2 regions of the Dactylosporangium sp. NPDC049742 genome follow, and region 1 is predicted to be linked to the other one. Evidence: riboswitches for the same ligand, from Rfam matches in the RefSeq annotation. Region 1 holds a riboswitch; the other holds the start of a gene.
The links. Region 1 has a riboswitch for cobalamin ahead of AB0J72_RS14140 (VWA domain-containing protein). Riboswitches for the same ligand answer to the same signal wherever they lie in the genome.
Positions count from the first base shown of each region.

Region 1 (5,948 bases):
TGACCCCCTCGACGACCGCGACGTCGGCGCCGGCGGAGCCGTGCGCGAACAGCGGGCCGATCCGCTCCTCGCCGACGAGGACCGGGTCGAGGTTGCGGCCGGGGCGGCCGGCGGCGAGCGCGTGGTAGCCGGGGTCGATGTAGTCCGGGCCGACCTTGAACGGCGCCACGCGCAGGCCACGGGCCGCGAACGCGGCGAGGAGCCCGGTCGCCACGGTCGTCTTGCCGTGGCCGGAGGCCGGCGCCGCGACGACGATGCGGGCTACCACTCGATGCCCTGCTGGCCTTTACGCCCCGCGTCCATGGGGTGCTTGACCTTCGTCATGTCGGTGACGAGGTCGGCGATCGCGACGAGGTCGGGGTGCGCGTCCCGGCCGGTGATGACGACGTGCTGGTTGCCGGGCCGGTCCCGCAGGGTGTCGACGACGTCGGCGACGTCGACCCAGCCCCACTTCATCGGGTACGTGAACTCGTCGAGCACGTAGAACCGGTGCGCCTCCGCGGCCAGGTCGCGCTTGATCTGCTCCCAGCCTTCGGCGGCCTCGGCGGCGTGGTCGCGTTCGGTGCCGGGGCGCTGGATCCAGGACCAGCCCTCGCCCATCTTCTGCCACACGACGGGGCCGCCCTTGCCGGTCTCACCGAGGGCCTTGAGGGCGGTCTCCTCGCCGACGCGCCACTTGGGGCTCTTCACGAACTGGTAGACGGCGATCGGCCAGCCGGCGCTCCAGGCGCGCAGCGCCATCCCGAACGCGGCCGTCGACTTGCCCTTGCCCTGTCCGGTGTGGACGGCCAGGATGTGCTGCCGGCGGCGCTGGCGGGTGGTGAGCCCGTCGTCCGGCACGCTCTCGACCTTGCCCTGCGGCATGTTCAGCTCCCCGTGCGGATCGTGGCGGTGGACAGTGCCGACAGCGGCAGGCAGTCGGCGGACAGGGCCCGGGCGAGGCGGCCGGCGAGGCCGAGCCGCACGGGGCCGGACTCGCAGTCGACGACGACCGCGGGGATGCCGGCGAGCGCGGGCGCGACGGTCATCGGGTCGGGGCCGCTGGTCGCGCGGCCGTCGGTGACGACGACGAGCAGCGGGCGGCGGCGGGCGTCGCGGCGCTTCTCGCCGTGCAGCGTGCGGGCGGCCTGGCGCAGTCCCGCCGCGAGGGGGGTCCGGCCGCCGGTGCGCAGCTCGGCGAGGCGCAGCACGCCGACCTCGTGGCTGGCGGTCGGCTCGAGGACCGTGGTGGCCTCCGCGCCGCGGAAGGTGATCATGCCGACCTTGTCCCGGCGCTGGTACGCGTCGCGCAGCAGCGACAGCACGGCCGTCTTCACGACGGTCATCCGCTGCCGGGCCGCCATCGACCCGGACGCGTCGACGACGAACAGCACAAGGTTGGCCTCCCGGCCCACCTTGACCGCCTCGCGCAGGTCGCGGGCGTGGACGCGGCGGGACCCGCGCAGCGCGGCGGCGCGCACGGTGTCGGGCAGGTGCAGGCTGACGAGCTTGCCGCTGGGCTGCCGGGACCGCACGACGCGGCCGTGCCGGCCGTGCGCGGGTGAGCGCCGGCCGGCGTGGGAGCCCTGCTGCCGGTTGGCCCTCCCACCGATCTTCAAGAGCCGCGTCTTGTACGGGGCCTGCGCGAACGCGAGGTCCCCGGCCGGGCCCGTGGCGGGGCCGGCATCCCCGTCGACGCCCGACGTATCGACCGACGTTTGTTCGGGGGTCGGGCGGCCACCCGGCTCGCCGGCCGGACCCGGCGAACCGGAAATGTCGGATGAGTCGGTAGAAGCGCTCGGCGGGGGCGGGCCACTGCCGTCAGCGCCGCCGTCGTCAGGTCCGCCGCCGTCCGGGCCGCCACCATCGGGGCCGCCGCTGTCAGGGCCGCCGTCAGGGCCGTCGGTGTCGGAGCCGCCGTCGTCGGAAGCGTCGTCCGGGCCGCCGAGCTCCTGGTCGAGGATCTCCTCCAGGCGCTCCTGGTCCGCGCCCGGCGGGTCCAGGGGGTCGCGGCGGCGCCGGTGCGGCAGCGCGAGCCGGGCCGCGTCCCGCAGGTCGTCCTTCGTCACGACGGTCCGGCCGTGCCAGGCGGCGACGGCGACCGCCGTGCGGGCCACGACGATGTCGGCGCGCAGGCCGTCGACCCGGTACGCGATGCAGATCCGCGCGATCCGGTCCAGCTGCGCGTCCGGCAGCGTGACCCGGGGCAGGATCTGCCTGGCGGCGGCGATCCTGCCCGCCAGGGCCGCGTCCTGCTCGACGTAGCGGGCGGCGAACCCGGCGGGGTCGTTCTCGTACTGCAGCCGCCGCCGCACCACCTCGGCCCGCGGCTCGACCGTGGCGGGCGCGGCCACGCCGACGACCAGGCCGAACCGGTCGACGAGCTGCGGCCGCGGCTCGCCCTCCTCCGGGTTCATGGTGCCGACGAGCAGGAAGCGGGCGGCGTGCTTGACGGAGACCCCGTCGCGCTCGACGTGGGCGCGGCCCATCGCGGCGGCGTCGAGGAGCAGGTCGACGAGGTGGTCGGGCAGCAGGTTGACCTCGTCGACGTAGAGAACGCCCCGGTGTGCGGCGGCGAGCAGGCCGGGCTCGTAGGCCTTCACGCCCTCGCCGAGGGCCCGCTGCAGGTCGAGGGTGCCGACGACCCGGTCCTCGGTGGCGCCGACGGGCAGCTCGACCAGCGCGGAGCGGCGCCGGGCGGCGGGCGTGCCGGCGGTGTGCGGGCCGTCGGGGCACGAAGGGTCGGCGGCCAAGGGGTCGCAGGCGAAGCGGCAGCCGGCGACGACGTCGACCTCCGGCAGCAGCGCGGCGACGCCACGCACGACGGTCGACTTGGCGGTGCCCTTCTCACCCCGGACGAGCACCCCGCCGATCGCCGGGGACACGGCGGTGAGCAGCAGGGCCAGGCGCAGGTCGGGCAGGCCGACCACGGCCGAGAACGGATACGGCGACGTCACGGGCACATCCTCCTCGAGCGGGTCCGCGCCCGCTGGGTCATGGAGCACGAGCGGCTGGAGTCTCCTGACTCCCGGATCGCCGCCATCCCCCGACCTTCCGGCTTGCGGCCGTGGCCCTTGCGCTGGAGGGTGGCTCCCCGGTCACAGTGGCGGGACCGTCCCAGATTCGCACTGGGTTCCTCCCTATGACCGCTCGGGGTTCATCGTGTCCCACGGCTCCCAGTGACGTCAACGTGACCCAAATCCTTCGGGCCGGGCACGACCGGCCGAACAGATGACATGTGGAGGAGCGTCGTGCACGCCGTCCTGTGCGTCGTGCTGACCATGGGTCTGCTCATCGCGTCGGTACGGCCGCGCCTGCCACCCCTGGCGCCGGAGACGAGCGTGGCGCCGCCGGGCACCCGGGCCATGTGGCTGTGGGAGCGGGAGAAGCCGGAGGCCGTCGTCGACTGGGCGAAGGCACGCTCGGTGACGACCATCTTCGCGTACTACGACCCGCGCGCCGACGTGACGGAGCTGACCCGGTTGCGTGCGCTGTGCGACGACGCCGGGATCGTCCTCGACGCGCTCGGCGGCGAGCCGGCCTGGACGACCGACCACGCGACCGCGCTCGCCTGGGCGCGGGCCGCCGCGGCGTCCGGCCTGTTCCGGGGGCTGCACGTCGACGTCGAGCCCTACCTGCTGCCGGCCTGGGAGGAGCGGCAGGCGGCGCTCGTACCGCAGCTGCTGCGGCTGCTGGACCAGCTGGCGCTGATCGGCCCGCCGGTCGAGCTCGACGTGCCCTTCTGGCTGCCGACGGTCCAGGCCGGCGGGGAGAACCTGGCCGACGCCGTGCTCGCCCGGGTCGACGGCGTCACGGTGATGAGCTACCGCAACACCGCGACCGGCGGCAACTCGATGCTCGGCGTCGCCGACGACCTGCTGCGGCGGGCCGGGAAGGCGGCGAAACCGGCCCGGCTGGGCGCGGAGACGCAGGCGCTCGGTGACTGCGCGTACTGCACGTTCCACGGCGGCACGGACAGCGCCATGCGGGCCACGCTCAGCGACGTCGACCGGGCCGCGCAGCGCTACGCCGCGTTCGAGGGAATCGCGGTGCACCAGTACGACACCTGGATAGCGCTCACCGGCTAGCTCAACCGGCCGCCGGCCCGGCCGATCTGGAATTCGTCACAGGCAGCCATCATCAACAGAGAAGGACCTCTCCGATGCGCCGTTCAGCCTCGATCGCCCTAGCTTGCGCCGCCGGCGCGGCCGCCATCCTTCCCGCCGCGGCGCCGGCCAGCGCCGCGACCCCGGACCTGGGCCTGGTGGTGCCGCTGCTCGCGCCGATGCTGCCGGGGCAGTCGGGCTGGGTGGGCACCCTGTGGGGCGCCGCCGGCGACGTCTGCGACGTGCGGGTCACCGCATCGGGGCCGGGTCTCACCATCACGTACCCGTCGAACACGCAGAGCTACTCGTCACTGTCGAAGGGTGACTCGCTCGCGGCCGGGCGCGTGGACTACATCGCGTTCAACATCAGCGTCGCCACGAACAAGCTCGTGTCGCTGAACCCGGTGACGCTGAACTACTCGTACACCGAGAAGGCCGACGGCGCGACCACCTGCACCGGCACGAAGCGCACCGGATCGCAGGTCGCGACCCTGCCGGTCGTGTCGGTCACCGGGGACGCCGTCACCCAGAAGACGTCGACGGTGACGGTGCCGAAGAAGACCCCGGTCTGGTCGCAGCTGGTGTTCCAGGCGCGCAAGGGCGGCGTCGACGACCTGCGCATCACCGTCTCCGGCGGCCCGACCGGCCTGGTCGTGAGCTACCCGCAGGAGCGCGCGTACACCCAGCCCAACCAGGCCGCGGCGCTGGCCGTCGGCACCGACGACTTCGCCGCCGTGAAGTTCGACGCCACGAACGTGGCGGTGGGCACCTACAAGCTGACGGTCAAGCAGACGTACGGCGGCATCACCGACACCAACGACCTCACGCTGGTCGTCGTCTGAGGAGGACGCTGACATGATCCGCTCGCGTGTGCTGCTCACCATCGCCGCCCTCGCGGTCACCGCCGGCCTGGCGGGCTGCGGCGACGAGGGCTCGAAGACCCCGGCGAAGATCTCCGCACCGTCGGCGGCCGGACCGTCCGCCAGCGCGTCGTTGACACCCGAACGGATGGAGACGATCTTCCTGGACACGACCGCGGCGCACCTGTGCTCGGTCCAGTCGCGGGTCTACACGGACCCGGCGGCGATGGCCGCCGCGTACGCCAGCAAACCCCTGTACACGGGGCTGGCCGACGCGCAGGTCGAGCAGTACCAGCAGCGGGTCGTCGCCGACCCGGCCTTCGCCGAGCGGCTCACCGCGCAGATCCAGGCGACCTGCGGGACCACCACCGGCTGACCGGTGCCGTCGCGGCCGTCCTCCTCAGCGGAGGGCGGCCTTGCGGCGTTTCTTCTCCGGCTGCACCGGCGCGCGCCGGGCGGCGAGCCCGATCATGAGGCCGACGCCCACGATGAGCAGCGCCGGGATCAGCCAGTCGGTGAGCACGAACGGCGTCTTCACCGGCGCCGGCGCCGACACCGGCGGCTGTGCCTGCTGCGGGCCCTGGGTCGGCCCGACCGTCGCCGGTGGGGCGCCCTCCTTGTTGAGCGCCCGGGTCAGCGCCTCGGACGGGCCGGCGGTCGGCGCGGTCCAGCCCGCCGGCGCCGGCGTCACCGGGCCGCTGTAGGTGAACCGCAGCTGCCCCTTCACGGCCTCCCCGTCGGAGGCGACCGTCTGGTAGGCGGCCGTGTAGAGGCCCTGCTCAGGCCAGTGCGACACCGGGACGAGTGCCGGGAAGCCGGTGTTGTACGACCTGGGCTCGAACTTCCCGTCGACCATGAAGTACTCCTGGACGGGCTTGTCCAGGCGCTTCGGCTCCCCGGTCCGCCAGCCGCCCTCGACCCGCAGCCCGGACGGCGCGGTGACCGTGAACCAGGCGAACGAGGCCGGCTGCTCGGTGAAGTACAGCGCCACCTCGGCGCGCGG
Region 1 is NZ_JBFANF010000009.1:23,753-29,700, forward strand. It holds gene AB0J72_RS14130 (cobyrinate a,c-diamide synthase) at 1-268, opposite strand, end outside; gene cobO (cob(I)yrinic acid a,c-diamide adenosyltransferase) at 262-864, opposite strand; gene AB0J72_RS14140 (VWA domain-containing protein) at 867-2,936, opposite strand; cobalamin riboswitch at 2,975-3,168, opposite strand; gene AB0J72_RS14145 (hypothetical protein) at 3,231-4,067, shown strand; gene AB0J72_RS14150 (hypothetical protein) at 4,142-4,927, shown strand; gene AB0J72_RS14155 (hypothetical protein) at 4,941-5,321, shown strand; gene AB0J72_RS14160 (copper resistance protein CopC) at 5,346-5,948, opposite strand, start outside.

Region 2 (5,948 bases), on a different contig from region 1:
GTCGGAGGCGTGCCGGCGCTGGCGGGGGTTGGCCGGGATCCGGGCCAGGTACGGGGCGTATCCGACGAGGTCGGAGGCGGCCTCGACCGCGGCCAGGGCCTCGGGGGTGAGCCAGTCCCGGCCGGCCGGGCCGAGCCCGACGACGACGACCTCGCCGGCGGCGACCGCGGGCGGCGTGGACCGCAGCGCCGACGCCGTCTCCTCGTGCATGCGGCTCGGCAGCAGGGCGAGGGAGAAGTACGGCACCTCGGCCGGGTCCACAGTGGACAGAGGGGCGACGCGCTCGTTGGCGGTGGTGGCGCGCTCGACGTACCAGGCGTCGTCGAGGCGGCCGGCGCGCTCCAGGGCGTCCCGGACGGCCCCGAACGTGCGGCCGAGCTTCATGACGGCGGCGGAGTCGGTACTGGCGAGCCGCGCGGCCAGGTCCTCGACGGGCAGCGTGCCGGGCAGCACGGTGAGCACCTCGTCGCGCTCGACGAGGGGGCGGCCGAGCACCGCGGACGCGCCCGAGACCGAGGTGACGCCCGGCACGACCTCCGTCGCATAGGCGTGCGACAGCCGCTTGTGCATGTGCATGTACGAGCCGTAGAAGAACGGGTCGCCCTCGCAGAGCACGACCACGTCACGGCCGGCGTCGAGGTGCGCGGCGAGCCGGGCCGCCCACGCGTCGTAGTGCTCCTCGATGAGGGCCCGGTAGTCGCGGACCTCCTCGGTGGTGACCGGGTAGACGAGCGCCTCTTCGATCTGGCCGTCGCGCAGGTACGGCGCGGCGATCGACCGGGCGATGCTGCGCCCGTGGCGGGCGCTGTGGAACGCGACGACGGGTGCCGCGGCGATGAGCCGGGCCGCCTTCACCGTCACGAGCTCCGGGTCGCCGGGGCCGAGTCCTACGCCGTACAACCGACCGGTGTCCACTGTGGTCATTCCTTCTCGTCCGCGATGGCGTTGACGGCGGCGGCCGTCATCGCGCTGCCGCCCCGGCGGCCGTGCACGACCAGGTGCGGCAGGTCCGACGCCGCGAGCGCGACCTTCGACTCGGCCGCGCCGATGAACCCGACGGGGATGCCCAGCACGGCCGCGGGCCGGGGCGCGCCGGCCGCGATCATCTCCAGGAGCCGGAACAGCGCCGTCGGCGCGTTGCCGATGGCGACGACCGCGCCGTCGAGCCGCGGGCCCCACAGGTCGAGGGCGGCGGCGCTGCGGGTGGTGCCCAGCTCGTGGGCGAGCGCCGGGACCCGCGGGTCGCGCAGCGTGCACAGGACCTCGTTGTCGCGGGGCAGCCTGGCGCGGGTCACGCCGGAGGCGACCATCTCCGCGTCGCACAGGATCGGGGCGCCGTCGCGCAGGGCGGCGCGGGCGAGGCGCACGACGTCCGCGCTGTACCCGACGTCACCGGCGAGGTCGACCATGCCGCACGCGTGGATCATGCGGACGGTGACCTGGGCGACGTCGGCGGGCAGCGCGGACAGGTCGGCCTCGGCGCGGATCGTCGCGAACGACCGCCGGTAGATCTCCGCGCCGTCCTTGACGTAGTCGAAGCCACCGTCCATGACGGACCCAAAGCCACCGTCCGTGACGAAACCGGAGGCGCCGCCCGCGACGGCACCGGAGGCGCCGCCCTGGACGGCGCCGTCTGCGACGGACTCCTGAGCCGTCATGACAGCACCCGGTAGCCGTCGGCGGTCGCGAGCATCTCCACGTGCCTTCCCTTCGGTGCGCCGCAGCGCCGTTCGCAGCCGACCCAGTGCACCGGCAACGCATGGTCGAGACCGCCGAGGACGGCCGCGCGGGCGTCGGCGCGCACGTCGGCGAGGGCCTTCGCGCAGCCGGGCCGGCCGGCGCACGCCGTGACCCCGGCCCACGGCGTCGCGGGGTCGGTGCCGAGGCCGGCGGTCGTCAGCAGTGACTCGAGACGTCCAGCTTCTTCGACCGGCACGTCGGGCACGACGACGGTCCGCCACGGCGTGACGATGATCTCCCCCGGCGCCGCCGCGACGAGCGCCGCCGACTGCTCCGGTGTCAGCAGCCCGAGTGGTACGACCACCGTCAGCGCCACCAGTCCCCCGACCTGCGGGGTCCGTCCGACCGCCGGCCCGGGCGAGCCTGCGAACTGGTCGACGGCTGTACCGAGGGCGAACCCCAGGCGATCCGCGACCCGGGCCGGGCCGTCGGCCAGCTCGGCCAGCCGCCACGCGGTGCCGCCCTGCGCCGCGCGCTCGTCCAGGAACGCCCGGGACGCCCGGAGCAGCAGCTCAGCGGGGTTCTCCCCGGCCCGGCCCGCGGTGGGCAGCCCGGCGAGGAGGAGGCGGTCGCCGTGCAGGCCGACGTCGCCGCCGAGCGGGGACACGTCGCCGCGCCCGTCGTCGACGGTCACCAGGAACCGGCCGGGCAGCGCCGCCAGCGCGGGGTCGGCGCACAGCCCGGCGTCGAACGCGGCCACCACCGGCCGCACGTCCAGCTCGCCGAGGCCGTCGCGGCCGCTGAGCGGGCTGGCGATGATGTTGCGGACCCGCTCGTGGGTGTCCGACGGCAGCAGCCCCGCGGTGGTGAGCCTGGCCGCCAGCTCCGGCGACGCGTCCGGCCGCAGCCCTCTGATCTGCACGTTTCCGCGCGAGGTGAGCTCCAGGGCGGGGTCGCCGAGGTCCGCGGCGGCGGTGCGGAGGACCGCGAGGGCGGGGACGGGCAGCCGCCCGCCGGGCAGCCGGACGCGGGCCAGGCCACCGTCGGCCGCCGCGTGGACCTGCACGGCACCCGGGCACCGGTCCGGAGCGTCGCGTCCACTGGCAGCCTGCACGCGCCGGATACTACTGCGCAGCACCCCGCCCGACCCAAGGAAGCCGACCCCAAGGTGGGTCGGGCGAGCTTGACTCAAGGAAGCCGTGACCGGCAGAGTTGGCGGTGCTGTACGGCGACGTGTGGAGGAAGCCGGTGTGAATCCGGCACGGTCCCGCCACTGTGACCGGGGAGTGGACCTCCGACGACGGCCACCGGGCCCAGCGCCCCGGAGGCCGGAGACGACGGCCACCGGGTGCGAGCCCGGGAAGGCCGGAGGCGAGCGCCGATCCGGGAGCCAGGAGACTCTCCGCCGCCGGAACCTTTCCCGACCGACTTGGGGCGCGGACCCCGAGGGAGGACCCCGGCGTGATCCTGCTGCTGTCGACGTCCGACACCGACCTGCTCAGCGCCCGTGCGAGCGGCGCGGCGTTCCGGCTGGCCAACCCGTCCCGCCTCACCGTGGCGGAGCTGCCGGCCCTGGCCGACGGCGCCGACCTGGTCGTGGTGCGGTTCCTGGGCGGCTACCGCGACTGGCAGGAGGGGTTCGACACGCTGCTGCGCCTGCCGGCGCCGGTGGTGCTGCTCGGCGGTGAGTCGCTGCCCGACGCGGAGCTGATGCGCCACTCGACGGTGCCCGCCGGCGTCGCCGCGGAGGCCCACGCCTACTTCACCGAGGGCGGCCCCGCCAACCTCGCCGAGCTGCACAACTTCCTCTCCGACACGGTCCTGCTGACCGGCCACGGGTTCGCGCCGCCGGTGCAGACCCCCGCGTGGGGCGTGCTGGACCGGGAGTCCACGGCTGACGGCCCGACCGTCGGGATCATCTACTACCGGGCGCACCACCTGGCGGGAAACACCGCGTTCGTGGAGACGCTCTGCGAGGCCGTCGAGGACGCGGGCGGCCGGCCGCTGCCGGTGTTCGCCTCGTCGCTGCGGGCCGCCCCGGCGGAGCTGCTCGACACGCTGCGGCAGGCGGACGCGCTGGTCGTCACGGTCCTCGCCGCGGGCGGCACCCGGCCCGCCGACGCGCAGGCCGGCGGCGAGGACGGGGCGTGGGACGTCGGCGCCCTGGCCGCGCTCGACGTGCCGATCCTGCAGGGGCTGTGCCTCACGAGCTCCCGCGACACCTGGGACGCCAACGATGATGGGCTGTCGCCGCTGGACACCGCGACGCAGGTCGCGATCCCGGAGTTCGACGGGCGGATCATCACGGTGCCGTTCTCGTTCAAGGAGATCGACGCCGACGGGCTCACCGTCTACGTCGCCGACCGGGAGCGGGCCGGCCGGGTCGCCGGGACCGCGGTCGCGCACGCCCGGCTGCGGCACCTGCGGCCCGAGGACCGCAAGATCGTGCTGATGCTCAGCGCGTACCCGACGAAGCACGCGCGGATCGGCAACGCGGTCGGCCTGGACACGCCCGCGAGCGTCGTGCGGCTGCTCGAGGCGATGCACGCGCAGGGGTACGTCGGCGCCGACGGCTTCCCGAAGGACGGCGACGCGCTGATGCACACGCTCATCGCCGCCGGCGGGCAGGACGTGAACTGGCTCACCGAGGACCAGCTGCGCGGCAACCCGATCCGGATCTCCGCCGCCCGGTACCGGAGCTGGTTCGACACGCTCCCGGCCGACCTGCGGGAGGGGATGGAGCGGCACTGGGGGCCGGCGCCCGGCGAGCTGTTCGTCGACACGTCCCGCGACCCCGGCGGCGAGATCGTCCTCGCCGCGCTGCGCGAGGGCAACGTCGTGGTGATGGTGCAGCCGCCGCGCGGCTTCGGGGAGAACCCCGTCGCGATCTACCACGACCCCGACCTGCCGCCGAGCCACCATTACCTGGCCGCGTACCGGTGGCTCGCCGACGAGTTCGGCGCGCACGCGGTCGTGCACGTCGGCAAGCACGGCAACCTCGAGTGGCTGCCGGGCAAGACGGTCGGGATGTCCGCCTCGTGCGGCGCCGACGCGGCCCTCGGCAACCTGCCGCTGATCTACCCGTTCCTGGTCAACGACCCAGGTGAGGGCACCCAGGCGAAGCGGCGGGCGCATGCCACCCTGGTCGACCACCTGATCCCGCCGATGGCGCGCGCCGAGTCGTACGGTGACATCGCCCGCCTCGAGCAGCTCCTGGACGAGCACTCGACGATCGCGGCCCTCGACCCCGCGAAGCTGCCGGCGATCCGCGGGCAGATCTGGACGCTGCTGCAGGCGGCGCGGCTCGACCACGACCTGGGCCTGGCCGACCGGCCCGGTGACGACGGGTTCGACGAGCTGATCCTGCACATCGACGGCTGGCTCTGCGAGATCAAGGACGTCCAGATCCGCGACGGGCTGCACGTCCTCGGCGTCGCGCCGACCGGCGAGGCGCGGGTCGACCTGGTCCTCGCCATGCTGCGGGCCCGGCAGCTGTGGGGCGGCGCGGTCGCGCTGCCCGGCCTGCGCGAGGCCCTCGGCCTGACCGAGGGCTCGACCGCGCGCGTGTCGGTCGACGAGGCCGAGTCGCAGGCCCGCGCCCTGGTGGCGGAGATGGAGTCACGGGGCTGGCCCACCACCGACATCTCCGACATTTCGGATTTGCCGGATGTGGTACGGGTGCTGGAGTTCGCCGCACGGGAGATCGTGCCGCGGCTGTCCCGTACCGGCGACGAACTGACGATGGTCCTGCATGCGCTGGACGGAGGGTATGTCCCGGCGGGGCCGAGCGGGTCGCCGCTGCGCGGGCTGATCAACGTCCTGCCGACCGGGCGCAACTTCTACTCCGTCGACCCGAAGGCGATCCCGAGCCGGCTCGCGTGGGAGACGGGTCAGGCGATGGCCGACTCGCTGCTCGCCCGCTACAAGGCAGACCACGGTGCGTGGCCGCGCTCCGTCGGCCTGTCGATGTGGGGCACCAGCGCCATGCGCACCGCCGGCGACGACATCGCCGAGGCGCTCGCGCTGCTCGGTGTCCGGCCCGTCTGGGACGACGCGTCCCGCCGGGTGGTCAACCTGTCCCCCATCGACCTCGCCGAGCTGGGCCGCCCCCGCATCGACGTCACGATGCGCATCAGCGGCTTCTTCCGCGACGCGTTCCCGCACGTGGTCGCGCTGCTGGACGACGCGGTGCAGCTGGTCGCCGCCCTGGACGAGTCCCCCGACGACAACTACGTCCGCGCCCACGTCGCCGCCGACGTGGCCGCGCA
Region 2 is NZ_JBFANF010000101.1:977-6,924, reverse strand. It holds gene AB0J72_RS55425 (precorrin-2 C(20)-methyltransferase) at 1-924, opposite strand, end outside; gene AB0J72_RS55420 (precorrin-8X methylmutase) at 921-1,550, opposite strand; gene AB0J72_RS55415 (precorrin-3B synthase) at 1,655-2,794, opposite strand; cobalamin riboswitch at 2,880-3,102, shown strand; gene cobN (cobaltochelatase subunit CobN) at 3,142-5,948, shown strand, end outside.
Region 2: another riboswitch for cobalamin. It lies ahead of cobN (cobaltochelatase subunit CobN); the one in region 1 lies ahead of AB0J72_RS14140 (VWA domain-containing protein).